3 regions of the Variovorax sp. V93 genome follow, and region 2 is predicted to be linked to each of the others. Evidence: predicted binding sites of a transcription regulator. Region 2 holds the regulator's gene; each other region holds the start of a gene.
What was found. The regulator LexA, encoded in region 2, represses DNA repair genes until DNA is damaged. The targets are predictions, from matches to a motif close to ACTGTATNNNNATACAGT.

Region 1 (5,059 bases), 610 kb from region 2:
GGCAAAAGGTTGCGTAACCTCGATGCGGCAAGGGGAAAAGAGATCGGGGGTGTCGGGAAGAATGCCGGGTCAGCCCTTGAGCAGGCCGGTGGCGCGCAGGGCGGCCTCGACCACGGGCCGGTTCGTTTCCGCCAGCTCGGTGAGCGGCAGCCGCAATGCGCCGCCGCACAGGCCGAGCCTGGACATGGCCCACTTGAGCGGGATCGGATTGGGTTCGACGAACAGGTGGCGGTGCAGCGGCATCAGCTCGAACTGGATCTGCATGGCGCGCCGCACGTCGCCCGCGATGGCCGCGACGCACAGCTCGTGCATCTTGCGCGGCGCGATGTTGGCCGTGACGCTGATGTTGCCCTGGCCGCCGCAGAGCATGAGTGCCACCGCGGTCGGGTCGTCGCCCGAGTACACGGCAAAGTGCTTGGGCAGGTCGCGGATGAGCCATTGCGCGCGCTCGATGTTGCCGGTGGCTTCCTTGATGCCGATGATGCCCGGCACCTGCGCGAGGCGCAGCACGGTGTCGTGCGCCATATCGGCCACGGTGCGGCCGGGCACGTTGTACAGCACGGTGGGCAGGTCGCCCACGGCTTCGGCGATGGCCTTGAAGTGCTGGTACTGGCCTTCCTGCGTCGGCTTGTTGTAGTAGGGCACGACCTGCAGCTGCGAATCGGCGCCCACGCCCTTGGCGAACTTGGCGAGCTCGATCGCTTCCTTGGTCGAGTTGGCGCCGCAGCCGGCCATCACGGGCACGCGGCCCTTGGCCTGCTCGACCGCCACGCGGATGATTTCGCAATGCTCTTCCACGTCGACCGTGGGCGATTCGCCGGTGGTGCCGACCACGCCAAGGCAATCGGTGCCTTCGTCGATGTGCCAGTCGATCAGCCGGCGCAGGGCGGGGTAGTCGACACTGCCGTCGTCGTGCATCGGCGTGGCAAGAGCGACGATGCTGCCTGTCAGTTGCTCCAAGGGGAATCTCTCTGTCGGGTGGACGAAAGCGCCGATTCTACTTACTCCGGCGTCCCCGGAAACGGCGGCCCCGGCGGGCTCAGTTTCCCTGCAGCAGATGGCGTGGGGGCTGGCCCGCGCCGGCATCGCCGGCACGGATGGCCGCGATGCGCTGCACGAAGCGCGCCGGTTCGGCAAGGAAGCCATCCTCGTAGGCCACCACGCGCAAATCCTTGCATGCGGCCAGCAGTTCGCCGGGCTGCAGCAGGAAGTCGGGCCGCGAGGGCTTGCCGACCGTCTCGTTGCCGGCCGCGAAGGTTTCATACAGCAGCACGCCGCCCGGCGCGACCGCGGCCACGATGTCCGCCATGCGCGGGCGCCACAGGTAGTTGGTGACGACCACCGCGCCGAAGGCCTGGCCCGCGAACGGCCAGGGGCCGGCCTCGATGTCGGCGGCCAGCACGCGGCCGAAGGCGCCCGCGGCTTCGGCGGCTTCCACCGAGCGGTCCACGCCCGTCACCGCATGCCCGCGCGCCGCGAACCACCGCATGTGCCGTCCGTGGCCGCAGGCCACGTCGAGCACGGCGGCCCCGGGGGCGAGCAGGTGCGACCACCGCTCGATCCATTCCGACGGCGCTGTTCCGCCATGCGGAGGTGCTGCATTTTTCATAGCAATCATCAGAAGCAGGACCAGACCTGGTCGACCAGCGTCACCAGGAAATCCGGGTGCACGTAGAGCGCAAAGACGCCGCCCAGCGCCGCCAACGCGGCCGCCAGCCAGCCGGCCTGCACGAGGCGGTGGCGCATCTGCGGAATCATGGGGCCATTGTCCTTCGCCAGGATCAGCCGGGCACGGCGACCGGCCGGCCGCCGCGCGCAATGGCGCTTTCCTTCACCGGCAGGTTGATCAGCGCCGCGAACACGCCCAGCGCGATCGCGATGTACCAGACGATGTCGTAGCTGCCCGTGGTGTCGTACAGATAGCCGCCCAGCCAGACGCCGATGAACGAGCCGACCTGGTGGCTCAGGAACACGAAGCCGCTGAGCATCGACAGGTGCGCCACGCCGAAGATGCCCGCGATGATCGCGTTGGTGGCGGGCACCGTCGACAGCCACAGGAAGCCCATGGCCGCCGAGAACACGTACACACTGAGCGGCGAGATCGGCGCCAGCAGGAACAGCGCGATCGAGACCGCCCGCGCAAGGTAGATGGCCGCCAGGATCTTGCGCTTGGCCAGCTTCTGGCCCAGCAGCCCGACCGTGTAGGTGCCGAACACGTTGAAGAGCCCGATCAGCGCGAGTGCATAGCCCGCCACCTCGGCCGGCAGGCGCTGGTCGCGCAGGTAGGTCGGCATGTGGATGCCGATGAAGGCGAGCTGGAAGCCGCAGACGAAGTACCCCGCCATCAGCAGCCCGAAGCTCGGATAGCGGAAGGCCTCGCCCACCGCCTGCAGCACCGACTGGTCGCGGTGCCCCGCGAGCGCGCCGCGCTGCGGCTCGCGCAGGCCGAAGGCCAGCGGCACGATCACCAGCGCCAGCATCGCCACCGCCGCGAGCGCGCTCTGCCAGCCCAGCTGCCTGATGAGCAGCCCCTCGATCGGGGCCAGCAGGAACTGCCCGAAGGAGCCGGCCGCCGCCGCCACGCCCATGGCCCAGGAGCGCCTTTCGGCCGGAATCTGGCGCCCGATCACGCCATAGACGACGGCATAGGTGGTGCCGGCCTGCGCCGCGCCGATCAGCACGCCGGCGCTCAGCGTGAACAGCAGCGGCGTGGGCGAATACGCCATGCCCAGCAGGCCCAGCGCATAGAACGCCGTGCCGGCGACAAGCACCCGGAAGGCGCCGAAGCGATCGGCCACCATGCCTGCGAAGACGCCGAAGATGCCCCACGACAGGTTCTGCACGGCCAGCGCGAACGAAAAGGTCTGGCGGCTCCAGTCCTGCGCCTGCGTGATCGGCTGCAGCCAGAGGCCGAAGCCGTGGCGGATGCCCATGGAAAGCGTGACGATCATGGCGCCGCAGATCAGCACCTGCTTGACCGAGAGAGTGGGAGAGGAGGCTTGCATGCCGTCGAATGTAGCGACTCGGGTACTTTGGCGGGCGCGCTGGCGGCCAAGGCCATTGATGATTTGTGGCGCCGGCTTTGATGCGCGCCGCGCATCAAAGCCGGCGGCCCGGCCGTGAACGCGCAGTGTGCCTGTATGGGTATCCAGTTGTTTGGTGGCGACTGACTACAATCCGCCCCCATGGCGACTCCCCCCAAGACTCCCCCCAGTTCATCGTCCGCGTCCTCCGGGTACTCGGAAGGTTCCATCCGCGTGCTCAAGGGCCTCGAGCCCGTGAAGCAGCGCCCGGGCATGTACACCCGGACCGACAACCCGCTGCACGTCATCCAGGAAGTGCTCGACAACGCCGCCGACGAGGCGCTGGCGGGCCATGGCAAGAAGATCAAGGTCACGCTGCATGCCGACAACTCGGTCAGCGTCGAGGACGACGGCCGCGGCATTCCCTTTGGCCTGCACCCCGAAGAAAAAGCCCCGGTGGTCGAGCTCGTGTACACCCGGCTGCACGCCGGCGGCAAGTTCGACAAGGGTTCGGGCGGCGCCTACAGCTTCTCGGGCGGCCTGCACGGCGTGGGCGTGTCGGTGACCAACGCGCTGTCGAAGCGCCTCGAAGTGACGACGCACCGCGAGGGTTCGGTCGCCAGGCTGGCCTTCAGCGGCGGCGACGTGATCGAGCCGCTGCAGGTGCGCAAGCTCGAGGCCGGCGAGCGCAAGCAGGGCACCACCGTGCGCGCCTGGCCCGACGCCAAGTATTTCGAGACCGCGGCGCTGCCGATGGCCGAGCTCACCCACCTGCTGCGCAGCAAGGCCGTGCTGATGCCGGGCGTGAGCGTCACGCTCACGGTCGAGAAGACCAAGGAAACGCAGCAGTGGCTCTACAAGGGCGGCCTGAGCGACTACCTCATGCAGACGCTCAACGGCGACCCCGTGATCCCGCTGTTCGAAGGCAGCGGCCATGCCGACAAGAACGCCGACAACTTTGCCGAGGGCGAGGGCGCCGACTGGTGCGTGGCCTTCACCGAAGACGGCCAGCCGGTGCGCGAGAGCTACGTCAACCTGATTCCCACCAGCGCCGGCGGCACGCACGAGAGCGGCCTGCGCGACGGCCTGTTCACCGCGGTGAAGGGCTTCATCGAATTGCATTCGCTGCTGCCCAAGGGCGTGAAGCTGCTGCCCGAGGACGTGTTCGCACGCGCCTCGTACGTGCTGAGCGCCAAGGTGCTCGACCCCCAGTTCCAGGGCCAGATCAAGGAGCGCCTCAATTCGCGCGATGCCGTGCGCCTGGTGTCGAGCTTCGTGCGCCCGGCGCTCGAGCTCTGGCTCAACCAGCACGTCGACTATGGACGCAGGCTCGCCGAACTCGCCATCAAGGCCGCGCAGACGCGCCAGCGTGCCGGCCAGAAGGTCGAGAAGCGCAAGGGCTCCGGCGTGGCCGTGCTGCCCGGCAAGCTGACCGATTGCGAGAGCAAGGACACCAGCCACAACGAAGTCTTCCTGGTCGAGGGCGATTCGGCCGGCGGCAGCGCCAAGATGGGCCGCGACAAGGAGAGCCAGGCCATCCTGCCGCTGCGCGGCAAGGTGCTCAACACCTGGGAGGTGGAGCGCGACCGGCTTTTTGCCAACACCGAAATCCACGACATCTCGGTGGCCGTGGGCGTCGATCCGCACGGCCCCGCCGACACGCCCGACATGAGCGGCCTGCGCTACGGCAAGATCTGCATCCTCTCCGATGCCGACGTGGACGGCTCGCACATCCAGGTGCTGCTGCTCACGCTGTTCTTCCGCCACTTTCCGAAACTCATCGAAGCCGGCCACGTGTATGTCGCAAAGCCGCCGCTGTTCCGCGTCGATGCGCCCGCGCGCGGCAAGAAGCCGGCTTCCAAGGTCTATGCGCTCGACGAGGGCGAACTCACGGCCACGCTCGATAAACTGCGCAAGGACGGCGTGCGCGAAGGCGCCTGGAGCATCAGCCGCTTCAAGGGCCTGGGCGAAATGAGCGCGGAACAATTGTGGGAAACCACACTCAATCCCGATACCCGGCGCCTGATGAAGGTCCA
Region 2 (5,059 bases):
CACGAGCACCGCCGCCAGCCACGGCAGCGTGCCGGCCCATGGCCACAGGAAGAGGCTCAGCGCAATCAGCGAACTCGTCAGGAGCACCATGCGGCCCGCGCCCACGCGGTCGATGAACCGGCTCACGAGCATGTTGCCCGCGAGGCCGAATACGCCGAACAGCGCCCACATCAGGCTCAGCATGGTGGGATCTGCGCCGAAGTCCCGCTTCAGGATCGGCCCGAAATAGCTGAACAGCACGAACTGGCCGGCGCCCTGCAGCGCCGTGACCGAGACGATGCCCATCAGCACCGGGCTGCGCAGCACGCGCGCCCAGGCGGCTGCCGTCAGCGCCGCGGGGCGAATCCCCTGCGGCAGGGTCAGCCAGACCGATGCCGCGCTCGCGACGCTGAGCAGCGCAATCGCACCGAAGGCCATGCGCCAGCCGAAATGGCCGCCCACCAGCGCACCGATGGGCAGGCCGAGCACCGAGGCCAGCGACCAGCCCAGAAAGACGAAGGTCACGGCGCGGCCGCGATGCTCCGGCGGCACCAGCATGCCGGCGCAGGCCGCGGCCTGGGGCGTGAAGATCGCAGGCGCCACCACCGTGAGCATGCGCACCGGCAGCAGGGCGCCGAAGCTCGGCATCAGGGCCGCAATGGCATGCCCGGCCGCGTACCAGAGCAGGGTGAGGGCGAGCAGCTGGCGGCGGTCCCAGCCTGCGACCGCCGCCGCGAGCAGCGGCGCGCCCAGGCACATCACGACCGCAGCAACCGTGATCAGCTGACCCGCGGTCGCCACCGAGACAGACAGCGACGCGCTGATTTCGTTGAGCGTGCCCGGCACCACCATCACGCCCGTGCCGATCACGAAATTGCCGGCCAGCAAGGCCCACAGTGCGCCGCGCGGCGCGGGGCGGCTCACTGAAGAACCTTCGGCTGCGGTATCCGCCCTGAGGCGGCCCGGCGGCTCATGGAATCACCGGCGAACCTGCAGCGCGCCGGGGTTCACGATGTTGGTGGGGTTGCCCTTGATGAAGCTCACGACATTGTCGAAAGCCTGGCCGAAGTAGCTTTCGTAGCTGTCCTGCTCGACATAGCCGATGTGCGGCGTGCAGATGCAGTTCTCCAGCCGCAGCAGCGCATGGCCCTGCAGCGGCGGCTCGCTCTCGAACACGTCGACCGCCGCCAGTCCGGGCCGGCCGCGGTTGAGCGCAGCGAGGAGTGCATCGGCCTCGACCAGTTCGGCGCGCGAGGTGTTGACGAAGAGCGCCGTCGGCTTCATGCGCGAAAGGTCTTCGAGCTTGACCAGGCCGTTGGTTTCCTCGTTGAGCCGCAGATGCACCGACAGCACGTCGGCCGCGGCGAAGAACTCGTGGCGGTTCTGCGCCACCTGGAAGCCGTCGGACCGCGCCTTGGCGCAGCTTGCCTCGCGCCCCCAGATCACCACCTGCATGCCGAAGGCCTGCCCGTAGCGCGCCACCAGCTGGCCGATGCGGCCGTAGCCCCAGATGCAGAGCGTCTTGCCCTTGAGCACCGAGCCCAGCCCGAAATTGGGCGGCATGGAGGCCGACTTGAGCCCCGACTGCTGCCAGGCTCCGTGCTTGAGGTTGCTGATGTACTGCGGCAGGCGGCGCATGGCCGCCATGATCAGCGCCCAGGTCAGCTCGGCAGGCGCCTGGGGCGAGCCGGTGCCCTCGGCCACCGCCACGCCGCGCTCCGTGCAGGCCGTGACGTCGATATGGCCGCCGACGCGCCCGGTCTGCGAAATGAGCTTGAGCTTGGGGAGCTTTTCGATCAGCTGGCGGGAGATCTGGGTGCGCTCGCGGATCAGCACGATCACGTCGGCATCCTTCAGCCTGACCGAAAGCTGCCCGATGCCCTTGACCGTGTTGGTGTAGACCTTGGCTGCGTACGCGTCCAGCTTGGCGGCGCAGCGCAGCTTGCGCACGGCGTCCTGGTAATCGTCGAGGATCACAATGTTCATGGCGTGCCATTGTGCCTCGCAGCATTGGCATGACGCGCGTGTGAACGTTTGGATACCCACCCCGGGCAGTGGTCACCGGGGTGCACGGGTTCAGTGCAACTGGGTGGAGCGGGGCGCGGGGCTGATGGTTTCCATCGCCTCGAGTGCCGCCAGCCGGTCGAGCTCGGCGCAGACGTCGGCCATGCGGCCCGAAATCACCATGCGGTTGGTGTTGCGTCTTTCGCCCTGCGGGCCGTCGACCACGCGGATGACGCGCAGCGGCCGCACGGGCGCCGGCGCCGCCTTGGGGGTTGCCGCGTGGTCGCGGGCCGCGCAGGCCGGCCGGACTGCGACGTAGCGCAACCCGGCGGAGCTGCTGCCGGTGTCGCGCCGCGCCGGGCGGCGTGCCGGCAGCAGCCGGCTTGCAAGCGATTGCAGCGGCATCCACAAATCAGCGATGGCGAGGAGGGCGATTCCCATGTGAACTCCAAAAAAGTCTGAGGTTGAACACAGGCAGGATTTCTTTGAATGGACGCAACAGGGTGATGGCGACAAAGCGCCATACGCCCGCCACCTGTTGCGGCCGGATGGGTTGCTGCTTTCGGCAGGCCGCGAAGGGCTACATCAGCATGGTGTTGCGGATCAGGCCCACCGCCAGGCCTTCGATCTCGAAGGGCTCGCCGGGCTGGACCACGATGGTCGGGTAGTCAGGGTTTTCAGCATGCAGCTCGATGACCTGCTTGTTGCGCTTGAGGCGCTTGACCGTGACTTCGTCGCCCAGGCGCGCCACCACGATCTGGCCGTTGCGCGCTTCCTTGGTGGCCTGGACCGCGAGCAGGTCGCCGTCCATGATGCCGGCGTCGCGCATGGACATGCCGCGCACCTTGAGCAGGTAGTCGGGCTGGCGCTGGAACAGCGTGTTCTCGACGTAATAGGTCTGGTCGACGTGTTCCTGCGCGAGGATGGGCGAGCCCGCCGCCACGCGGCCGATCAGAGGCAGCGCGAGCTGCGACATGCCGGGCAGCGAGAGGGAGAATTGGCCGCCTTCGCGGTGGCGCGTCTCATTGAGCGAGCGCAGCGCGTCGCCCTTGAGCCGGATGCCGCGCGAAGTGCCGCTGACAAGTTCGATCACGCCCTTGCGGGCCAGCGCCTGCAGGTGTTCCTCGGCGGCATTGGCCGACTTGAAACCCAGCTCATTGGCGATTTCGGCCCGCGTGGGCGGCGCGCCGGTACGGGCAATGGCGCTCTGGATCAAGTCCAGGATCTGCTGCTGGCGGGCGGTAAGCTTCACGGCGAACTGCATATGTGGTTCCTTGCGGCACTGGCTGAATATCCAGTACCTGTATTTTTAACCAGTTTTTAAAAGTTGGCAACCCATGGTTAATTCCCCTTCCTCCGGCCTGCGGCGCATCGTGGTCCTGGGCACCGGCGGCACCATTGCAGGCCGGGCCGCGAGCGGCGCCGACAACATTGGCTACACCGCTGGAGAGGTGGGCGTGGCGGACCTGCTCGGCGGCATCGATGCGCCCGCAGGCGTGGCGCTCGTGGCGGAGCAGGTGGCGCAGCTCGACAGCAAGGACATGGCTTTCGACGTCTGGCTGCAGCTCGCCACGCGCTGCACGTTCTGGCTGGCCGAAGCCGACGTGGCGGGCGTGGTGATCACGCACGGCACCGACACCATCGAGGAAACGGCTTACTTCCTTCAGGCGGTGCTTGCGCCCGGCAAGCCCGTGGTACTGACCTGCGCCATGCGCCCGGCCAGCTCGCTCTCGCCCGACGGTCCGCAGAACCTGCGCGATGCGATCGCCGTCGCGGCCACACCGGCGGCGCACGGCGTGGCGGTGGTCTGCGCGGGTGCCATCCACGGCGCGCTCGATGTGCAGAAGGTGCACACCTACCGCCCGGACGCGTTTTCATCGGGCGATGCCGGGCCGATCGGCTATGTGGAAGAGGGCGCGGTGCGGCGCCTGCGCGACTGGCCGCAGGTGGTGGGCGGGGCCGCGAAGCTTCCTGAAGCGAAGGCAGGGGCGGAGGTGCGCTGGCCGCGCGTGGAGATCGTCACCAGCCATGCGGGCGCAAGCGGCGCGCTCGTCGACCTGCTGCTGCAGGAGCGCGCATCGGGCGCTGCCGAACCGATCCGCGGACTGGTCGTGGCCGCGACCGGCAATGGCACGGTGCACCATGCGCTCGAGGCGGCGGCGCTGCGGGCGCAGGCCGCGGGCGTGGCAGTGCTGCGTGCCACCCGTTGCGCGAACGGACGCATCCTGCCCAAGCCCGGCGATCCGCTGCGGGACGCCGGTGCGCTCACGCCCGTCAAGGCGCGCATCGCGCTGATGCTGGAACTGATGGAAACGGCGGCCGCCTGAGCGGCGGCCGCGGGCAGCCGAGGAGGCTCAGCTGCTGAGGGCCGCGAGTGCGCGCTGCTTGATCTCTTCGACGCTGCCCACGCCCTGGATCGCGCGGTACTTCGGCGCCGAAGCCGGATCGGCCTTGGCCCAGGCCGAGTAGTAGTCGACCAGCGGACGCGTCTGCTGGCTGTAGACCTCGAGCCGCTTGCGCACGGTTTCTTCCTCGTCGTCCTTGCGCTGGATCAGGTCTTCGCCCGTGACGTCGTCCTTGCCTTCCACTTTGGGCGGATTGAACTTGACGTGGTAGGTGCGGCCCGACGCAGGATGTGAACGGCGGCCGCTCATGCGTTCGATGATGTCGCTGAACGGCACGTCGATTTCGAGCACGTAGTCGAGCTTGACGCCAGCCGCCTTCATGGCGTCGGCCTGGGGAATGGTGCGGGGGAAGCCGTCGAACAGGAAGCCGCTGGCGCAATCGGGCTGCGCGATGCGTTCCTTCACGAGGTTGATGATCAGGTCGTCGCTCACGAGCCCACCGGACTCCATGACGGCCTTGGCCTGCTGTCCGAGCGGGGTGCCGGCCTTGACGGCGGCGCGCAGCATGTCGCCGGTCGAAATTTGAGGGATGCCGTATTTCTGGCAGATGAAGGCTGCTTGCGTGCCTTTGCCCGCCCCGGGCGCGCCCAGCAAAATTAGTCTCATGGTGTCCTCGGAGGGTTCTTCGATCTTGTGTCGCGCCAAGCGTCAGCCCGGGAGCGGGGCAAGGC
Region 3 (5,059 bases), 380 kb from region 2:
GCCTTTTTCAGGATTGATCGCGGTGATGCCCAGGCAATAGCAGACCGCCGAATTGGCCGAGGAGCCGCGGCCCTGGCAGAGGATGTCCTGCGACTTGGCGAAGCGCACGATGTCTTCCACCGTGAGGAAGAACATCTCGTACTTCATCTCGACGATCAGCGCGAGTTCCTTCTCGAGCTGCGCACGCACCTTGGCGGGAATGCCCTCGGGGTAGCGAAGCGCCGCCCCCTCCCACGTCTTGCGCACCAGCGTCTCAGCCGGCGTCTCGCTGCTGCCCACGGTTTCGAGCGGGTACTTGTAGTTCTCGCGGATCACCTCGGGATCGAACCGGCAGCGTTCGGCCACCACCAGCGTATTCAGCAGCATCTGGGGCAGATAGAGCTCGGCCAGCCGCACCCGCTGCCGCAGGTGCCGCTCGGCATTGGGCTGCAGCGCAAAGCCGCATTCGGCCACCGTTTTTCCTTCGCGCACAGCCGTCAGCACGTCGTGCAGCGGCTTGCTCGAACGCGCGTGCATGTGCACGTCGCCGGCCGCCACCAGCGGCACGCCCGTTTGCTCGCCCGCCTGCAGCAGCGCGGCGAACCAGAGGTCGTCGTCGAGCTCGTTGAGCATTTCCACCGCCAGCCAGAGGTTGCCTGCGTAGAGCGTCTTGGCGGCCAGCAGGTCTTCATGCAGCGTGGCCGTGTCCGCGGCGGCGCCCGGCGCGCGGTGCGGCACGAAGAGAACCTGGCAGTCCTGCAGCGAGGCCACGTCGCTGTGCTCCCAGCTCACGCGGTACTCGCCCTTGGGCAGTTCGGTGTTGCGCGCGGCGGTGATGAACTCGCAGAGGTTGCCCCAGCCTTCCGTGCCGTTCGCGATCACCACCAGCCTGAAGCGCTCGAAGCGGAATTCGCTGCCGAACAGCAGCCGGAAGCCGGGGTTGCGCGGGAGCGGCGCTTCGTCGGGATGCTCGCGCTCGTATTCCGCGAGCTTGGCCGGCAGCTCGCGCAGGCAGACATGGGCGCGCACGATGCCCGCCACCGAGCATTCGTCGGTGATGGCCAGCGCCGTGTAGCCGAGCTGGTAGGCGCGCTCGACCAGTTCCTCGGGCGTCGAGGCGCCGCGCTGGAAGCTGAAGTTGCTGAGGCAGTGCAGCTCGGCGTAGTCGGGCAGCGTGGGGGCAGGCTTCCTGCGCAAAGGCAAGGGCAGCGCATGCACCTTGGCCGAGTTGCGCCCGCGCGGCTGCTTTTCGCTCAGGTCAGGCATAGAACCCCTGCAGGTACCAGCGCACCTCGGCCGGAGAAAAGCGCGCCGAGGGCCGCTCGCGAAAGATCCACACCAGGCCGGCCTCGGGGCTTTCCGCCACGTAGTAGTCGCGCATCGCCGGCTGGCCGCCGTCTTCCTTGCCGCCCCACCAGCCCGCCTCGATGCGCTGCGGCCCGACCAGCTTGCGCAGCGGGCCGCGGTAGCACGGGCTCTCGCCATCCATCTCGAGCAGCAGCGGCTCGGGCAGCAGCCAGGGCGGGTAGAGGGCATCGGGCTGCAAAGCCGCGGCCTTCGCTTGCTTGCCGGCCTTGTCCGCCAGCGCCTTGTCCTGCTGCAGCGCGGGGCGCCAGGCCTGCTTGCGCTCGGGCCGGTGGTCGGCCTGCGCAGCGGGCACCACCACCTGGTGCGCTCCGAGCCGCACGCTGAGCCGCTCGACCATCTCGTGCAGCCTGTCGCCCTTGCGGTTGTCCTCGGGCAGGAAGCTGGTGCTGGCGCCGGCCCACGGATCGGTCTCGAGCGTGCGCAGCCGGAGCCAGCTCGCAGGTGCCGCGAGCGTGGTGAGAGCCAGCTTTTCGGACAGCAGGCGGCGCAGGTGCGCCATGTCCTGCGTGGGCTCGGCCGTGCGCACGGTGACCTGCTGGTGCGGCGGCAGGTTCACGCCATTGAAGCGCTTGAGATCGAGCGTCCACTGCAGTTCGAGCGCACGCGCGCCGCGCTGGCGCGCGCGCAGCCAGATCTGCAGCGCCGCGAGCAGGCGGTTGGCCGACCACATCAATTCGGGTGCGGTCTCGGCCAGCGCGGGCAGCTCCAGCTTCTGCTCGAACACGTCGGGCAGCGTGAGCCAGTCGTGGCTTTCAGGTCGCAGGCCCCAGGCGGTGTCGAGCGCTTCGCGCAGTTCCACGCCAAAGCGCCGCGTGAGGCCGCCGCGCGGCAGGGCCGCCACCTCGCCCCAGGTGCGGCAGCCCAGGCGCGCGAGCAGGTCGAGGTGGGGACGCGCGGCCGTCAGCGTGTCCAGCGGCAGGCCGGCGGGAATGTCCCTGGGCCGGCTCTCGTTGCGCTCGAACAGGCGCAGCCGCGCCAGCGCGATCAGGCTCGTGGCGCCCTGCGCGCCGCGCATCACGGCGCCGGGCGCGGGGTTCTCGTGGGCCAGCTGGCGCATCAGCGACGAGCGCCCGCCCCACAGGCGCTCGCAGGCCGAGACTTCGAGCATCAGCGCCTCGTCCTGCCAGGCGACGTGCGGCGTGTAGCGCAGCGCCCACCAGCCCAGCGCCTCGGGCGTGGGAAGCACCGGGGCATCGGGCGCGTCGGCATCAAGCGACCACCGCAACGCGATCCAGTGCATTTCCGTTTCCTTTCCACGCGTCGATGCGCACCACGGTGGCCGACCCGGCTGCCTCGGCGGCCGGCGCCGTGCCCTGCTGCCGCAGCCGCAGCTTGCGGCGCAGCCGGGCGGCGGCCAGCAATGCGGCCATGCGCTCGTTGCGCGCGGGCAGCATGACGGGCGCGGCCAGCGGCGGACCGCGGCGCTTCAAGATGCGCAGTTCGATCTGCGACGCATCGGCCTCGCAGCTTTCCACCTGAAGGCGCAGCCGTGCCGGCGATGCGCCCTGCGCGGCCGATGCGGGCCGGCACACGAAGAGCAGCACCTCGTGCTGGGCGGCCGCCAATTGCAGCCGCCGCAGCTCGCCCACCCTGGCCTGCGGCAGCCAGGCCAGCACGGCCGCCACGTCGGCGCAGCGCAGCGCCTGCTCGCAGGCCCACAGCCGCGCGGCCGGCGCCTCGCTGCGGACCCACATCAGCGCCTCCACCGGCAGCCCCTGCGCCGCGAGCGCCGCCGCGCAGGGCTCGTAGGGCGCGCCGATCAGCACCACCGGCCCGCCGTGCGCGGCCACCGCCTGCGCCAGCGCGGGCAGCAGCAGGCGCCAGACATGCGCCTCGGGCGCGGTCTGCAGCAGCTCCGTCATGGCGCCGACCGGCCAGCCGCCTCCCGGCAACTCCGCGTCGAGCGCGGCGTGGCCGGTGGCAACCACCTGCGCGTCGGCCAGCCCGAGCTCGTCGGCATGCCAGACGCCGCGGCCCGCGGCAGCGGAAAAGGAGTCGAGGAAAGGGAGGCCCATGATTCAACTGTTAACTGTATTTTTATACAGTATTCCATGCATCGCAACCGCAAAGCCGGCTGGAGGGGCTTTTCTCGCGCGGTGGCCCTCTGCGCCGTCCCGGCCGATACTGAAAGCTCGAACGGCAAAGCCACCCCCGGAGGACTTTTTTTCCCGTGACCCTGCAGGCAAACGGTCTTTCCCTCACGCGCGCCCGGCTGCTGCGGCTGGGCATGGCGCTGTGCGCCGGCGCGGCGCTTCCCCCCGCATCCGCGCAGCAAGGCAGCCTGAAGATGAATACCCGCCCCATCCCCTCCACGCAAGAAGCCCTGCCGGTGGTCGGCTGCGGCACCTGGATCGGCTTCGACCAGCGCCCCGGCAGCGACGAATACCAGCGCCTGCCCGGCGTGCTCGACGCCCTCTTCGCAGCCGGCGGCACGGTGATCGACAGCTCGCCGATGTACGGCCGCTCCGAGGAAAGCACCGGCGAGCTGCTGGCCGCCATAGCGAAGCCGCGCGAGACCCAGGCCTTTCTCGCCACCAAGGTCTGGACCTCGGGCCGCGAGGCCGGCATCGCGCAGATGGAGCAGTCGTTCGCGCGGCTGCGCACCCAGCGCATGGACCTGATGCAGGTGCACAACCTGATGGACTGGAAAACCCACCTCGCCACGCTGCGCGGCTGGAAAGAGAAAGGCCGCGTGCGCTACATCGGCATCACGCACTACACGGCCTCGGCCTACCGCGAGGTCGAGGCCGTGCTGCGCGCCGAGAAGCTCGACTTCCTGCAGATCAACTATTCGCTCGACGCGCGCGAGGCCGAAGAGCGCCTGCTGCCGCTCGCGGCCGAGCGCGGCGTGGCGGTGATCGTCAACATGCCCTTCGGCGGCGGCGGCCTCCTGCGCCGGCTGCGCGGCAAGCCCCTGCCCGCCTGGGCCGGCGAGATCGGCTGCGCGAGCTGGGCGCAGGTGCTGCTGAAGTTCGTGCTGAGCCACCCGGCCGTGACCTGCACGATTCCCGGCACCAGCCGCGCCGAGCACATGGCCGACAACGCCGCGGCCGGCGCGGGCGCGTTCCCGGATGCGGCGTTCTGGCGCCGCAACGCGGAATCGATCGGGCTCTGAGCCGCCGCCGCTATTCGAACTTCACGTTGTGCTGCCGCACGGTGGCGCCGAAGGCCTCGTACTGCGCGCGGAAGAACTCGGCGAACTTCGCGGGGCTCATGCCGTAGCCCTCGAAGCCCTGCTGCACCAGCTGTGCATGCACCTCGGGCCGCTTGAGCGTGTTCTGCAACTCCTGCGACAGCTTGTCGGTGATCGCCTGCGGCAGCCCCGGCGGCCCGAAGAAGCCGGCCCAGGGCGTGATGGTGAGCTTGCCCAGCCCGAGCTCGCCGCCCGTGGGCACGTCGGGCAGCAAGGCGCTGCGCTGCGGCAGCAGCGTGACCAACGCGCGGATGCGCCCCTCCTTCACGAAGCCCGGCGCCAGCGTGCCGGTGGTGAACATCATGTGGATCTGTCCGCCCAGCAGGTCGGTCATGGCCTGCATGTCGCCCTTGTAGCGCGCGTTGACCACCTTGCGCTCGCCCAGCAGCTGCAGCATGGCCAGCTCCGAAGCGCTGTTGCTCGATGCCGAGTTGTAGGCGCCGGGCCTGGCCGCCACCATGGCCAGCAGCTCGTTCACGCTCTTCACCGGCAGGCTGGCCGGCACCACCAGGAACATCG

Region 1: a site for LexA is predicted at 3,136-3,153, ahead of ACAM54_RS16695 (DNA topoisomerase IV subunit B). Genes of this name have one in related genera too.
Region 3: a site for LexA is predicted at 3,376-3,393, ahead of imuA (translesion DNA synthesis-associated protein ImuA). Genes of this name have one in related genera too.

What each region holds. Positions count from the first base shown of each region.
Region 1 covers NZ_AP028669.1:3,525,483-3,530,541, reverse strand. Annotated here, with positions in the region: gene dapA (4-hydroxy-tetrahydrodipicolinate synthase) at 70-960, opposite strand; gene ACAM54_RS16710 (class I SAM-dependent methyltransferase) at 1,040-1,609, opposite strand; gene ACAM54_RS16705 (hypothetical protein) at 1,618-1,758, opposite strand; gene ACAM54_RS16700 (MFS transporter) at 1,782-3,005, opposite strand; gene ACAM54_RS16695 (DNA topoisomerase IV subunit B) at 3,186-5,059, shown strand, end outside.
Region 2 covers NZ_AP028669.1:2,911,629-2,916,687, reverse strand. Annotated here, with positions in the region: gene ACAM54_RS13885 (MFS transporter) at 1-903, opposite strand, end outside; gene ACAM54_RS13880 (D-2-hydroxyacid dehydrogenase family protein) at 958-1,965, opposite strand; gene ACAM54_RS13875 (hypothetical protein) at 2,056-2,424, opposite strand; gene lexA (transcriptional repressor LexA) at 2,564-3,247, opposite strand; gene ACAM54_RS13865 (asparaginase) at 3,321-4,310, shown strand; gene adk (adenylate kinase) at 4,338-4,994, opposite strand.
Region 3 covers NZ_AP028669.1:3,291,459-3,296,517, forward strand. Annotated here, with positions in the region: gene ACAM54_RS15610 (error-prone DNA polymerase) at 1-1,245, opposite strand, end outside; gene ACAM54_RS15615 (DNA polymerase Y family protein) at 1,238-2,587, opposite strand; gene imuA (translesion DNA synthesis-associated protein ImuA) at 2,556-3,362, opposite strand; gene ACAM54_RS15625 (aldo/keto reductase) at 3,575-4,462, shown strand; gene ACAM54_RS15630 (Bug family tripartite tricarboxylate transporter substrate binding protein) at 4,473-5,059, opposite strand, start outside.